Linked DNA regions of Reyranella humidisoli. The protein of the gene in region 1 interacts with the protein of each later gene in a pairwise test. Links are inferred from orthologs where the notes say so. Each region holds a gene or a part of one and is shown in the gene's direction. Other genes may lie near its edges.

Region 1 (7,639 bases):
CTCAGCAAGAAGACGATGTTCGCGATCGAGGCGGTCCTCGACGTGGCCTTCCACGTCGGCGAGCACCCGGTGCGCAGCGGTGACATCACCGAGCGCCAGCGTATTCCCAAGCGCTATCTCGAGCAGGTTCTTCAGCATCTGGTGCGGGCCGGCATCCTGGCCGGCAAGCGCGGTCCCCGCGGCGGTTATCGCCTGGGACGGGACAGATCGACCATCACCCTGGGGGAAGTCGTGAGGGTGGTGCGCAATCTCGAAGTCGAGACCGAGCCCAGCGATCCCTCGATCGGCTCGCCGCTGGCCCACGAGGTCGTGTGGCCGCTGTGGGAGAAGCTGCGCGAGGAGATGATGGCGCAACTCGACCGCGTGACCATCGAGGATCTCTGCCAGCAGGCCCGCTCGAAGGGGCTCAACGTTTCGGAAACGGCACAGCACGCAGGCCACGCGACGATCTGATATACAGCTCCCCGGTTTCATCCGGAGGAGCAAGACATGGCCAAGAAGACCGCCGTTGCGAAGGCTAAGAAAGCCAAGCCGCTGCCGCGCAACAAGAAGCTCTACGACGAAGGCATGAAGATGCGCAAAGCCGTGCTTGGCGCGGCCTACGTCGACAATTCGCTGGCCGGCGCGGCCAACGACGAATTCATGATGGCCTTCCAGGACATCACCACCGAATATTGCTGGGGCTATGCCTGGACGCGGCCGGGCCTGTCCAAGAAGAACCGCTCGATGCTGAATCTCGCCATGCTGGCGGCACTCAATCGCGGCCCCGAGCTCAAGCTCCACATCAACGGCGCGCTGAACAACGGCCTCACCAAGGACGAGATCAAGGAGATCTTCCTCCAGGTCGCGATCTATTGTGGCATCCCCGCCAGCCTCGACGCCTTCAAGACCGCCAGCGGCGTGTTCAAGGACCGCGGCATCTGAGCCATGGCCGAGGTCCGGCCGGCACGGGCCGGTGAGGCGGCCAGCCTCACCGCGCTCTGCCTGCGTTCGAAGGCACACTGGGGCTACGACGCGGAGTTCATGCGGCTCAGCGCTCGCACGCTGAAGGTGCACGAGACCGACATCGCCGCCGGCCGCGTGCTGGTCGCGGCGGACGGCGGCGACCGGCCTCGCGGCGTGGCCTGCGTCCAGGGGGAAGGCGAAGTCGTCGATCTCGCCGACATGTTCGTCGACCCGCCGGCCATCGGCAGCGGCGCCGGCCGACTGTTGTTCGACGCTTCTGTCGTGCTGGCGCGGGGGCTCGGTGCCCGGCGCATGACCATCCTGGCCGACCCGAACGCTGCTCCGTTCTATGAGCGGATGGGCGCGCGCTTCCTGCGAAACGCGCCGTCCGACGCCATTCCCGGGCGGCGGCTGCCGCTCTATGAATACGATCTCACTGCAAGGGTTGAACCATGACGACGACGCTCGCGCCTCCCGCCACCATCGCTTTCATCGGTCTCGGCATGATGGGCCGCCCGATGGCGAAACGCCTGATCGAGGCGGGCTTCACGCTGCGCGTGTTCGACGTCTCGCAGAAGGCGGTCTCCGATTTCGTCGGCGCCCATCCCTCGGCGCTGGCCACCGCCTCGGCGAAGGCCGTGGCCCAGGGTGCCGCGGCGCTGATCACCATGCTGCCCGACGGCAAGATTGTGCGGCAGGCCGTGCTCGAAGGCCAGGATCCCGCGATCGAGGGGCTGGAGGCTGGCGCGGTTGTCATGGACATGAGTTCGTCCAATCCGGTCGACACGCAGAAGCTGGCGCGCGACCTCGCGGCGCGCGGTGTCGCGCTGCTCGATGCGCCGGTGTCGGGTGGCGTGAAGCGTGCCATCGACGGCTCTCTCAGCATCATGGTGGGCGGCGCGGCCGCTGACCTCGAACGCACGCGCCCCGTGTTCGGCGCCATGGGCAAGACCATCACGTTGTGCGGTCCCGCCGGCGCCGGGCATGCTCTGAAGGCGCTCAACAACTATCTCTCGGCCGCCGGCCTCGTCGCCATGTGCGAGGCGCTGGTCGTCGGCGAGGCGTTCGGCCTCGACCCCGGCACGATGGTCGATGTGTTCAACACCTCGACCGGCAAGAGCAACGCCACAGAGGTCAAGGGTCGGCAGTTCGTCGTGCCGCGCAACTTCTCGGCCGGTTTCACGACGGCGCTGATGGCCAAGGACCTGCGCACCGCGGGCGACGTGGCCAGGCATCTCAAACTCAAGATGCCGCACCTCGAGCAGGCGGTGTCGTACTGGACGGCGGCCGACGGCAAGCTGGGCAAGGGCGCCGATCACACCGAGATCTTCCGCTACGCCGAGATGCTGGCCGAGCAGGACGACTGAGGCTGCCGGCCCTTTGACAGGGCGGGGGCCTGCCCCTATAAAATTGCCGCACGGGACCCTTGGCGTCGTCTCCCCGGCGGCAACTCGATAGGGCCCATCCAGTACGATACAGCGCTGTTTTCCAAGGCTCGACCGACCCGGTCGGGTCAAGCGCGTGCGTCATTTCCCCCACAAGATCGAAGACCCATGAATCTCCAGGACCTCAAGAAGAAGAAGCCTCCCGAACTCCTCGCATTCGCCGAAGAGCAGGGCGTCGAGGGTGCGGCGATGATGCGCCGCCAGGAGCTGATGTTCGCCATCCTCCAGAAGATCGCCGCCGCCGACCAGGCGATCTTCGGCGTCGGCACCATCGAGGTGATCCCCGACGGCTTCGGTTATCTCCGCTCGATGGAAGCCAACTACCTGCCTGGCGCCGACGACATCTACGTCAGCCCCCAGCAGGTCCGTAAGTTCGGCCTGCGCACCGGCGATACGGTCGAAGGCGAGATCCGCGCGCCCAAGGACGGCGAGCGCTATTTCGCCATGGTGCAGATCAACAAGATCAACTTCGACGATCCCGACGCGCTGCGCCACCGCATCAACTTCGACTCGCTGACGCCGCTCTATCCCGACGAGAAGCTGAAGCTCGAACTCGACGGCGGTGCCGCCGCCATGGCGCCGGTCGTCACCGAGGAAGCGGTGGGCGGTTCGAAGGCGACTTCGTCGGGCCGCGTCGGCACGCGCCGCACCGGCACGCTGACCAAGAAGGCCGGCACGACGGCGCAGCAGCAGCTCGACATCTCGACCCGCGTGATCGACCTGATCGCGCCGATCGGCAAGGGCCAGCGCGCCCTGATCGTGTCGCCGCCGCGTACCGGCAAGACGGTGCTGCTGCAGAACATTGCGCACGCCATCACGGCCAACAATCCCGAGGTCTTCCTCATGGTGCTGCTCGTCGACGAGCGCCCCGAGGAAGTGACCGACATGCAGCGCACCGTGAAGGGCGAGGTCGTGAGCTCGACCTTCGACGAACCGGCCAGCCGCCACGTCGCCGTCGCCGAAATGGTGATCGAGAAGGCCAAGCGCCTGGTCGAGCACAAGAAGGACGTGGTGATCCTGCTGGATTCCATCACGAGGCTGGGTCGCGCCTACAACACCGTGGTGCCGAGTTCCGGCAAGGTGCTGACCGGCGGTGTCGACGCCAATGCGCTGCAGCGCCCGAAGCGCTTCTTCGGCGCGGCCCGCAACGTCGAGGAAGGCGGCTCGCTGACCATCATCGCGACCGCCCTGATCGACACCGGCAGCCGCATGGACGAAGTGATCTTCGAGGAGTTCAAGGGCACCGGTAACTCGGAAATCATCCTGGACCGCAAGGTCTCCGACAAGCGCACCTTCCCCGCGATCGACATCACCAAGTCGGGCACCCGCAAGGAAGAGCTGCTGGTCGATCGCGCGACGCTGTCGAAGATGTGGGTGCTGCGCCGCATCCTCATGCCGATGGGTGCGGTGGATGCCATCGAGTTCCTGCTCGACAAGCTGCGGACCTCGAAGACCAACCAGGATTTCTTCGGGTCGATGAATCAGTAACGCGCCTTCAGAGGCGCGGGTGGGCGGCAGCGCTTGTAACCAAGCGCGAGTCAGGCGCTGTAAACAGCGCCGACCCACACGGCCCAGAACGGACAAGAACTCAAAAGAGCGCCGCACCCCGGCGCTCTTATCTTTTGGGAAGACCTACGGCAGATCCCGAGCCTCCCGGCTCATGGCAAACCACGCCCAGGCAACCGCCTGAATCACCAGCAGCGCCACCGTCACGACCTGATACGCCTCGGCGCGTGCCAGCCCCTGCGTCGTCTCCATCCAGGCCAGTGCCGGCCCGATCGCCGCCTGCACCACGAAGGCGATCAGCATGCAGATGAGGTTGAGCGTGGTGTTCACCCGGCCGGCCAGTCCGGGGGCGAAGGCCCGCGTCACAAGCGCGTAGCAGACGACCGTCATGCCACCGAACATCACGTAGGTGAACCACAGGAGCTTGGGTATCGCCGTGACGTTGAGCGCGATCGGCACGTGGATGGCGAGGAACAGCAACCCGTAGACCAGCAGCACGCGGCCGCCGCGCACGCCGCGCCTGTGCAGCAGGTCGACGATCATGCCGCTGAAGAAGTAGCCCGGCACGATGGCGATGGAGAGGGCGAACAGTGCGACGCCCACCGAGGGCTCGTCGAGATGCGCCACGTCGCGCAGCCAGCCCGCGGCCCAGAAGCTGGTGTAACAGACCCAGACGCCCAGCGAGAAGGTGGGAGCGAGGCCCGCGCGCCAGAAGAGCGGCGCCCGCAGGACGCCCATCAGGCCGCGCAGCTCGTCCGCCAGCCGGCCCTTGCCGCCGCGTTCGTAGGCGGGTGCGGCAAGGAGCTGGTAAATCGCCACCGCGACCGTGATGCCGGCGAGGCCCAGGAAGACCTGTCGCCAGTCGAAGTCGACCAGCAGCCATTGCGCCGGCCGTGTCGCCATGGCGGCGCCCAGTCCGCCGAACGTCATCATGACGGCGTTGACCAGCGGCAGCCGACCGAGCGGCCAGTAGAGGACGTTGGCCTTGAACCCGCACATCAGGGCGACCGAGAGGCCGAGCCCGATCAGGGCGCGGCCGATACCCAACGTGACGACATCGTGCCCCAGTGCGAAGACGGCGGCGCCCAGCGCCGTGACGAGCAGCATGACCGGTGCCACGCGGCGCGGCCCGAACCGGTCGAGCGCCACGCCGGCCGGCAGTTGGGCGAGCACGAAGGTCGCCAGATACATCGAGGTCACGATGCCGATGGCCGCATCGTCGAGGCCGAGCTCGGAACGCAGCGCCGGCGCCACCACGGCGTTCAGCGAGCGGAACAGGAAGCTCAGGAAGTAGCCCAGCGCAAACGGCAGGAACGCCGTGAAGACGAGCTTCAAGTACGATCGCCCGTCCGCGCGAAGACCGCGCTCGCATGCACGATGCGCTCCTCGCCGACTTTCAGGTAGCAGTTCGCGAAGGCGAGCCGGCCGCCGACCTTGTGGACGTCGACATGGGCCTCGACCCAGTCGCCGATCTTCGCGGAACCGGCGAAGTCGGTCTTCACGCTGGCGGTGACGATGAGCGGCGAGGGCGTCTGGCTCCGTGTCGTGCGATAGCCCAGCGAGATGTCGCACAGGGTCATGAGGATGCCGCCGTGCGCCACGCCGCGCGCGTTTGCGTGCTTCGGCTGGATGCGCAAGCCGACGACGAACGTGCCGTCGCCGATCTCGCGATAGAAGAACGGCCCGTTGTGGTCGAGGAACGGGCTGGTGCGGAACAGCGGCTTGAAGCCCTCCGGCGGATCGCTCTGCATGGTCATGCTCCGAGATCGGCGGCGACGGCGCGGCGCTGCTCAACCGTGACGTCGACCTTCGGGCCGAACCAGGCCTCGAAGCCCGGCCGGCCCTGATGCAGCAGCATGCCGAGTCCGTCGACGCATCGGTTGCCGCGTGAGCGCGCGGCCGCCAGCAGGTAGGTCTCCAGCGGCACATAGACGATGTCGTAGACCACCGCCTCGTGCGGCAGTCTTGCGAGGTCGATGTCGAGACCGGGCTGGTCCTTCATGCCGAGCGAGGTCGTGTTGACCAGCAGGGTTGCCCCATCCAGCAGTTCGCTGCGCGCGTCCCAGGAGCCGACCACGATGCGCTGGCCACCCGTGGGCGTGAAGGCGACGCCGAGATCGACCGCGGTCTCGCGCGTGCGATTGGCGAGCCGCAGTTCCGGGACACCCGCGTCGATCAGGCTGGCCACGACGGCCCGCGCGGCGCCGCCGGCGCCGAGCACGACCACCGGACCGGTGTCCGCCATCCAGTGCGGGGCGTTGTATTTCAGGGCTTCGAGGAAGCCGAACCCGTCGGTGTTGCGGCCTTCGAGCGTGCCGTCGGCCTGCTTCACGACCGTGTTCACCGCCCCGATCCGCCGGGCCACCGGATCGATGCGGTCGAGCAACGGCATGATCTCGATCTTGTGCGGCAGCGTGAGATTGCAGCCGCGCGCGTTGGGCGTCGCGCGCAGGAAGGCGACCAGCTCCTGGAGCGCGGCCTGGTTTGGCTTGACGGGCAGGCGGCCGTAATGAGCGTCGATGCGATGCTGTTTCAGCCAGTAGCCGTGCAGTGCGGGTGAGCGCGAATGCTCGACCGGCCAGCCGACGATGGCGGCGAAGGGCCGGCCGGCGGCTTCGGCGAGAAGCGTGTCGTATGCGCTCATGCGGCTTTCTCCAGGCCGATGCCATGTCCGGCGAGGAACGAGAGCAGTGGCAGCAGTGGTAGGCCGAGGATGGTGAAGTAGTCGCCCTCGACCTTCGTGAAGAGATGCGCGCCCACGCCTTCGAGCTGGTAGGCGCCGACAGACGTCAGCACCGCGTCGCCGGCCCGTGCGAGGTAGGCGTCGAGGAACGCATCGTCGAGCGACCGCATGGTGAGGCGCGCATGCTCGTTGCTGTGCCACAGCCTTCGGCCGCCCCTGGCGACGACGACCGAGGAATGAAGTTCGTGCGTCTGGCCGCCCAGCGCCTGTAGCTGCGTGCGCGCCGCCGCCATCGTCGGCGGCTTGTCGAACAGCCGGCCGTTGCAGGCCAGCGTTGAATCCGCGCCGATCACCATGGCGCCGGGGTTCCGCTCGGAGACGCGCTGCGCCTTCAGTTCGGCCAGCGTCTCGGCGATGTCCCGCGGCGTGGCCTTCTCGGCCGCAAGGCTGAGCTTCACCTCGTCCTCGTCGACGCCGGAGGTTTCGACGGTGAAGTCGAGGCCGGCATTCTGCAGCATCTGCCGGCGCGAGAGGCTGGCGGAGGCGAGGATCAGCATGGTTCTACGCAGGCTCCAGGCGATAGAGGCCGCCACTGTCGGTGTGAGTGACGAGGTAGATGAGGCCGTCCGGCCCCTGACGAACGTCGCGGATATAGGGAAGCACGTCGACGAGCAACCGCTCCTCGCCGACGTACTTGTCGCCGTCGAGTTCGATGCGATGCAGAGCGTTGTCGGACAGGGCGCCGGTGAAGACCGAGCCCCTCCAGCCGGGGAAGCGGTCGCCGTCATAGAAGGCGAGTCCGCTCGGCGAAATCGACGGCACCCAGACGCGCACCGGATCTTCCATGCCGGGAAGACTCTTGTTCGGGCTGATCGTCGAGCCGCTGTAGTCGATGCCGTGGGTGGCCAGCGGCCAGCCGTAGTTGGCGCCGGCCTTCAGCAGGTTCAGTTCGTCGCCGCCACGCGGCCCGTGCTCGGCCAGCCAGATGCGTCCGGTGCCGGGGTGCATGGCCATGCCCTGCGGATTACGATGGCCATAGGTAAAAATCTCCGGCCGCGCG
Region 2 (6,305 bases), on another replicon or contig:
GCGTTGCGACATCAAGACGGTCGCGTTGCTGCCCAACGTACTGGCCAAGCAGGCCGCGCGCGAGGCCGGTGCCTACGAAGCCTGGCTGCTCGACGAGAAAGGCTGCGTCACCGAGGGTGCCTCGACCAATGCCTGGATCGTGACGCAGGACGGCGAACTGATCACGCGCCAGACCGACAATGGCATCCTGTCCGGCATCACGCGCACCACGCTCAAGACGATCTGCAATTCGCTCCAGCTCAAGCTGGTCGAGCGGCCGTTCAGCCTCGAGGAAGCGAAGAAGGCCAAGGAAGCCTTCATCACCAGTGCCACCTCCTTCGTGACGCCGGTCGTGAAGATCGACGGCGAGAAGGTCGCCGACGGCAAGGTCGGTGCCACGGCGCGCCGTCTGCGCGAGGAGTATGTCCGCTTTTCCGAGGCGGGAGAGGCCGTGACGTGAGCCGGCCGGCCGGTCTTGAGCCTCCGCGCGCGGTTCTCTTCGACTGGGACAACACGCTGGTCAACACCTGGCCGACGATCGTCGAGTGTTACCGCGACACCTTCACGGCGCTGGGCCTGACGCCCTGGACGTCGGCCGAAGTGCAGGACCGCGCCCACGGCTCGTTGCGCGAGTTGTTCCCGGCGCTGTTCGGTCCGCGCGCGGCCGAGGCGGAAAAGGTTTTCTACGACACGTTCCTGCGCATCCACCTGGAGCGGCTGGAGCCGCTCGACGGCGCCGCCGACCTGTTGGCGCACTGCCATGCCAAGGGCTGCTACGTGGCCATCGTCAGCAACAAGGTGGGCGACAACCTGCGCGCCGAGGTAGCCCATCTCGGCTGGGGCCAATGGATCGCCAAGGCCGTGGGCGCGCGCGACGCGGCCCGCGACAAACCAGCGCCGGACCCCATCTATCTGGCACTCGACGGCACGGGAATTGCCCCTGACGAGAACGTGTGGATGGTCGGTGACACCCAGGCCGATCTCAAAAGTGCGCATGCGGCAGGGTGTCTTCCGGTCCTGGTGGGAGGCGCAGAGCAACTGACTGCGGCCCTCCTGGAACATCCGCCGAGACTGCGCGCGCGTAATTGTCATGAGTTGGTGGCATTGCTTTGAGACCAACCTCCCCTATATTTGAGGCAACTCGGTAGCGGGGAGGGACCCCGTACCTTCTGACCGGCGACCCCTCGGAAGCCGGCTGCCCAGCAAGAGGCCAAAAAATATGAGCGAAAAGGCACAGAACGTTCAGGACGTCTTCCTGAACCACCTTCGGAAGAACAAGACTCCGGTCACGATCTTCCTCGTGAACGGCGTGAAGCTGCAAGGCATCGTCACGTGGTTCGACAACTTCTCGGTGCTGCTGCGCCGCGACGGTCACTCGCAGCTTGTCTACAAGCATGCGATCTCGACCATCATGCCGGTCACGCCGGTGCAGCTGTTCGACGGGGACAAGGCCGACGCAGGCTGATTTGATCGACCAGTTCGAAGAAGACGACCAGGAAAAGCGCACTCGCAAGCCGTTGGAAACCGTGCGCCCCGCGACGGTGGCTGCGGTCGTGTGTCCCTACATGGCAGGCCCGCGCGGTCGCGGCAGCGATCGCGACAGCACGGCCAAGCTCGAGGAGGCTGTGGGCCTGGCCCGCGCCATCGACCTCGACGTGCGGCTAGCGCAAGTCGCGCCGCTGCGGCAGGTCACGCCGGCGACGCTGATCGGCAAGGGCGTGGTGGCGCGCATTGCCGCGGCGGTCGAGGAGCAGGGCATCGGCCTTGTCGTGGTCGACGACAAGCTTACCCCCGTTCAACAGCGCAACCTGGAGAAGGCCTGGCAGACCAAGGTCATCGACAGGACCGGCCTGATCCTGGAGATATTCGGCGCGCGCGCCCGCACCCATGAAGGCCGGCTGCAGGTCGAACTGGCGGCGCTCGACTACCAGCGTGGCCGCTTGGTGCGCTCGTGGACCCATCTCGAACGCCAGCGCGGCGGCTTCGGCTTCATGGGCGGTCCCGGTGAATCGCAGATCGAGATCGACCGCCGCCTGATCGGCGAGCGCATCGTGCGCATCAAGCGTGACCTCGAAGCTGTACGCAAGACGCGTCAGGTCAATCGCGCCGGCCGCAAGAAGGCGCGGCTGCCGACGGTGGCGCTGGTCGGCTACACCAATGCCGGCAAGTCGACGCTGTTCAACCGGCTGTCCGGCGCCGACGTCATGGCCAAGGACCTGCTGTTTGCCACGCTCGACCCGACCATGCGGTCGATCAAGCTGCCCAACGGCAAGGGCTGCGTGATCTCCGACACGGTGGGCTTCGTTTCGGACCTGCCGACTCATCTCGTGGCCGCCTTCCGCGCGACGCTCGAAGAGGTGATCGAGGCCGACCTGATCGTGCATGTGCGCGACATCTCCCATCCCGACAGCGAGCAGCAGCGCCTCGACGTCGAGGAAGTGCTGCACGAGTTGGGCGCGCTCGAGGAGGGGGCGGGACGTCCCTTCATCGAGGCGCTGAACAAGATCGACGCCCTGCCGGAGGACATGCGGCAGGTGCTGGAAACCCGTACCGCCACGGGCGCCGAGCGCGCCCGCCAGTATCCGGTCTCTGCGTTGACGGGTGAGGGCGTGGACCAGCTCATGAACGCCATCGCGGACCTGCTGGGCGCTGCCGGCGAGGCGCGCGAAGTCTCCGTGCCGCTCTCCGACGGCGCGACCATCGCCTGGCTCTACCGTCACGGCGAGGTCCGCAGCCGCCGCGACGACGGCGAAACCGCCTGGCTGACCGTCGCTCTCGACGAGGCAGCCTCCGCCCAGTTCGAGCGTCGCCAGCTGGCGCGTTGACACCCGGCGGGCGCACTTCCTATAAGCGGCAAAATTCCGAACACCAAACTCAGGACGAAGGAAACACCATGAAATTCAAGCCCTTGCACGATCGTATTCTGCTGAAGCCGGTGGCCGCCGAGACCCGCACCAAGGGCGGGCTCATCATTCCCGACACGGCCCAGGAAAAGCCGATGCAGGGCAAGGTCGTCGCGGTCGGCAAGGGCCGCCGCCTCGAGGACGGCCGCCTGCAGGAGCTGGGCGTCAAGGTCGGCGACACGGTCCTGTACGGCAAGTGGTCGGGCACCGAGGTCAAGCTCGCCGGCGAAGACCACGTGATCTTGAAGGAAGAGGACCTGTTCGGCGTCGCCGGCTGAGGCCGATGCTCGACGCCGGCGCCTCCCAGCGGGTCGCCGAACTCATGCGCGAGACGGCGGCGGCCGAGCTGCTGCCCCGTTTCCGCAATCTTTCGAAGGAAGACGTCCGGCAAAAGCGGCCGGGCGACATCGTCACCGTTGCCGACGAAGCGGCCGAGCAGCGGCTGGCTTCCGGGCTGGCAAAAATCCTGCCCGGCGTGCCGGTCGTGGGCGAGGAGGCCGTCGAGAAGGATCCGGGCCTTCTCGACCTGATCGCCCGGCCGGGTGAGGCCTGCTGGATCGTCGATCCGCTCGACGGCACCTCGAATTTCGCCGCGGGCCGCGACCGCTTCGCCATCATTGTCTGCCTGGTGCAGGACAGGGCCGCAATCGCGGGCTGGATCCTCGACGTGCCGCGCGACCGCCTGGCTGTCGCGCATCGGGGCGAAGGCGTCACCTTCGACGGCGCCGCCGTGCGCGGCCAGCCGGCCGATGCGCCGCTGAACGGCTTCGTCGGCTACAAGATCGCCAAGGCCTTCGACGAGCAGTTGAGCCCCGGACACCGTTCACGACTGGGCCAGATCACCACGCTGCGCTGCGCCGGCGCCGAATACCTTGAAATTCTCGCGGGGCGCGCAGATTTTAGCCTGTACCGTATGACCAAACCGTGGGATCACGCGGCCGGCACGCTGATGATGCGTGAAGCCGGCGGCGGCGCCGTCCAGTTCGGCAGCGGTCCCTACATGCCGGCCCAGCCAATCCACGCCGGACTGATCGCGGCTTCCACCGAGGAGGCGCTGACCGAGGCGAGGACGCTCCTCGAAGCCTCGAACATGCCGCTGCTGGCACGGCCCTCGTAGCCGCCCACGAGGCTCAAGCCTTCGACTTGGCTTCCTGCCAGAGCGTCTCCATTTCCTCGAGACTGGCGTCGGCCGGCTTGCGGCCAGCTTCGGCCAGCCGGCGCTCGATATGGCGGAAGCGCTTCTCGAACTTGTCGTTAGTGGCCCGGAGTGCGACCTCGGGATCGACCTTGCAGTGCCGGGCAAGATTCGCGACCGCGAACAGGACATCGCCCAGTTCGTCGGCGACCTTGGCCTGTTCGACCTTTCCGGCCTCGAGCTCGGCGCGCAACTCGTGCAATTCTTCCTCGATCTTGTCGATGACCGGGCCGATCGTGGCCCAGTCGAAGCCGACCCGGGCGGCACGCTTCTGGATCTTCTCGGCGCGCATCAGGGCGGGAAGGGCGCGCGCCACCCCATCGAGGGCGCCGGCCGAAGCCTCTGCCGCCGCGCTGCCGTCGCTGGCGGCCTTGGCCGCCCGTTCGGCGGCCTTGCGGGCCTCCCAGGATACCGTCTGGGCGTCGGCGGTCTTGATGTCGAGGTCGCCGAAGACGTGTGGATGGCGATCGACCATCTTGTCTGCGATCGCGGCCGCCACGTCGTCGAAGCCGAACGCCTTGGCCTCGCTGGCGATCTGGCTGTGATAGACGACCTGGAGCAGCAGGTCGCCGAGTTCTTCCTTGAGCGCCGGGAGGTCGTCTCGCTCGATGGCGTCGGCGACCTCGTAGGCTTCCTCGATCGTGTACGGCGCGATGGTGCGAAAGGTCTGGTCGATGTCCCAGGGGCAACCATGCTGGCGGTCGCGCAGCCAGGCCATCACCGCGAGCAGCCGCGGCAGCGGTTCCTTGGGCAGGGATTCCGGGGTGGGTTTGCCTGAAGTCATGGCGTCGGACTCATTCCCAATTATCGTATAATATATATTATGACAAATATAGACTATCTATAATATACATGGCTCTACCAGTCTATCCGCATGTTCTGCGTTATCAACGCCAGGAGTTGCAGGCCGCGGCTCGCCTCGTTGGCCGGCATGCCGAGCGTCACCAGGACGCCGACCTTGGGGTTCCGCGGATTGGGCACGACCAGGTCGAATACGGTGCGCGGACCGCTGTCCGTCGGTCCCTTGGGCACGTTCTCGTAGACGATCACGAAGCTGCCGTCCCCGAGTTTGCGGGCCTGCGCCTGGACACCCGGCCGGCGGGCCTTCATCGAGCCGGTCTTGGTGGCGGTGTAGTGCTCCGCGTCCTTGACGCCCTCATAGGCGAAGTCGACCCGCCAGACGATCAGCCGGATGCGCTTGTCGAGCGTGTAGGCGATGCCCCGCTCCTCATCCTCGTTCGCCTGCCAACCCATCGGCAGCAGCAGTTCGACCTTCACCGAGCCGAACCGAAGCCGGACGGCCTGGCTGGCCTGGTCGATGCCGAGGACGCGGGTGAAACTCTGGCTGGTGCCGCCGCCGATGCTCTGCTCGCCGCGGGTGTAGCTCGAGCCGTTGTCAGGCGTGCCGAAATCCCGAAACGTGAGCCCGCCAGCATCCAGCCGGTCAGCCGCCAGGGCCGCGAACGGAGCCGCCAGCGGGGCCAGGCCGAGCGCTACGGCGACCGTCAGGAACATCCGGCGTCCGGACTCCTTTCGTTTCCGCTCGCGCGTCAGGTGAGAATCGTCCGATATCCATCTGGAATATAACAATTCTTCACCCTAGAGATCGATCTGGAGACCGTCATGGCAAGGCGTCACGTGGTCCGGCGTCGTCCGGTCGACTTCCGCATAGTCCATATCGACATGCATGTTGGTCAAGAAGGCCCGGCGCGGCTTCAGCCGTTCGATCCATTCCAGCGCCCGGTCGAGATGGGCATGCGTCGGGTGCGGCCGGTAGCGCATGGCGTCGACGATCAGCACCTCGACGCCCTCCAGCAGCGCCAGCGATTCCTCCGGCAGCGCCACCACGTCGTTGGCGTATCCCAAACCGCCAAAGCGGAAGCCCAACGACGGGATGGTGCCGTGATCCTGGAGGAACGGCACAACGGGAAGGCCGGCGGCCGTGAAGGGGCCCTCGATCACCGTATGCTGATAGATCGGATTGTAGAATCCCGAGCCCTCGGCCTGGAAACAGTAGCCGAACCGCCGGAGCAGCACCGCATGGGTGCGCGCATCCGACCACGATTCGATCTGGCCCTGGCGCAGCGCATAAGGCCGCAGGTCGTCGATACCGTGGACCTGATCGGCATGGTCGTGGGTCCAGATCACCGCGTCGACCCGCTCGACCTCGGCGTCGAGGAGCTGGCTGCGGACGTCGGGCGAGGTGTCGACCAGCACCGTCTGGCCCT

The links.
Region 2: the proteins of rho (region 1) and hfq interact in binary tests that used the Escherichia coli proteins (3 or more experiments, as listed by UniProt). The link is inferred for Reyranella humidisoli from one-to-one orthologs.

Annotation. Positions count from the first base shown.
Region 1 is NZ_JAHOPB010000001.1:1,385,045-1,392,683, forward strand. Bases 1,846-4,688 are described here. They hold rho (transcription termination factor Rho), read left to right. Parts: upstream 1,846-2,498; coding sequence 2,499-3,878; downstream 3,879-4,688. Other genes in these bases: KQ910_RS06755 (NAD(P)-dependent oxidoreductase), read left to right, coding at 1,846-2,312; KQ910_RS06770 (MFS transporter), read right to left, coding at 4,023-4,688. In the rest of the region: KQ910_RS06740 (RrF2 family transcriptional regulator), read left to right, coding at 1-453; KQ910_RS06745 (carboxymuconolactone decarboxylase family protein), read left to right, coding at 490-924; KQ910_RS06750 (GNAT family N-acetyltransferase), read left to right, coding at 928-1,401; more of KQ910_RS06755, read left to right, coding at 1,398-1,845; more of KQ910_RS06770, read right to left, coding at 4,689-5,231; KQ910_RS06775 (PaaI family thioesterase), read right to left, coding at 5,228-5,647; KQ910_RS06780 (shikimate dehydrogenase), read right to left, coding at 5,650-6,540; KQ910_RS06785 (Maf family protein), read right to left, coding at 6,537-7,136; KQ910_RS06790 (PQQ-dependent sugar dehydrogenase), read right to left, coding at 7,141-7,639. UniProt on the Escherichia coli protein: Facilitates transcription termination by a mechanism that involves Rho binding to the nascent RNA, activation of Rho's RNA-dependent ATPase activity, and release of the mRNA from the DNA template.
Region 2 is NZ_JAHOPB010000003.1:316,637-322,941, reverse strand. Bases 1-2,821 are described here. They hold hfq (RNA chaperone Hfq), read left to right. Parts: upstream 1-1,198; coding sequence 1,199-1,444; downstream 1,445-2,821. Other genes in these bases: hflX (GTPase HflX), read left to right, coding at 1,446-2,804; KQ910_RS25040 (HAD family hydrolase), read left to right, coding at 436-1,092; dat (D-amino-acid transaminase), read left to right, coding at 1-439. In the rest of the region: KQ910_RS25025 (co-chaperone GroES), read left to right, coding at 2,873-3,160; KQ910_RS25020 (inositol monophosphatase family protein), read left to right, coding at 3,166-3,999; mazG (nucleoside triphosphate pyrophosphohydrolase), read right to left, coding at 4,013-4,861; KQ910_RS25010 (hypothetical protein), read right to left, coding at 4,936-5,592; KQ910_RS25005 (MBL fold metallo-hydrolase), read right to left, coding at 5,677-6,305. UniProt on the Escherichia coli protein: RNA chaperone that binds small regulatory RNA (sRNAs) and mRNAs to facilitate mRNA translational regulation in response to envelope stress, environmental stress and changes in metabolite concentrations.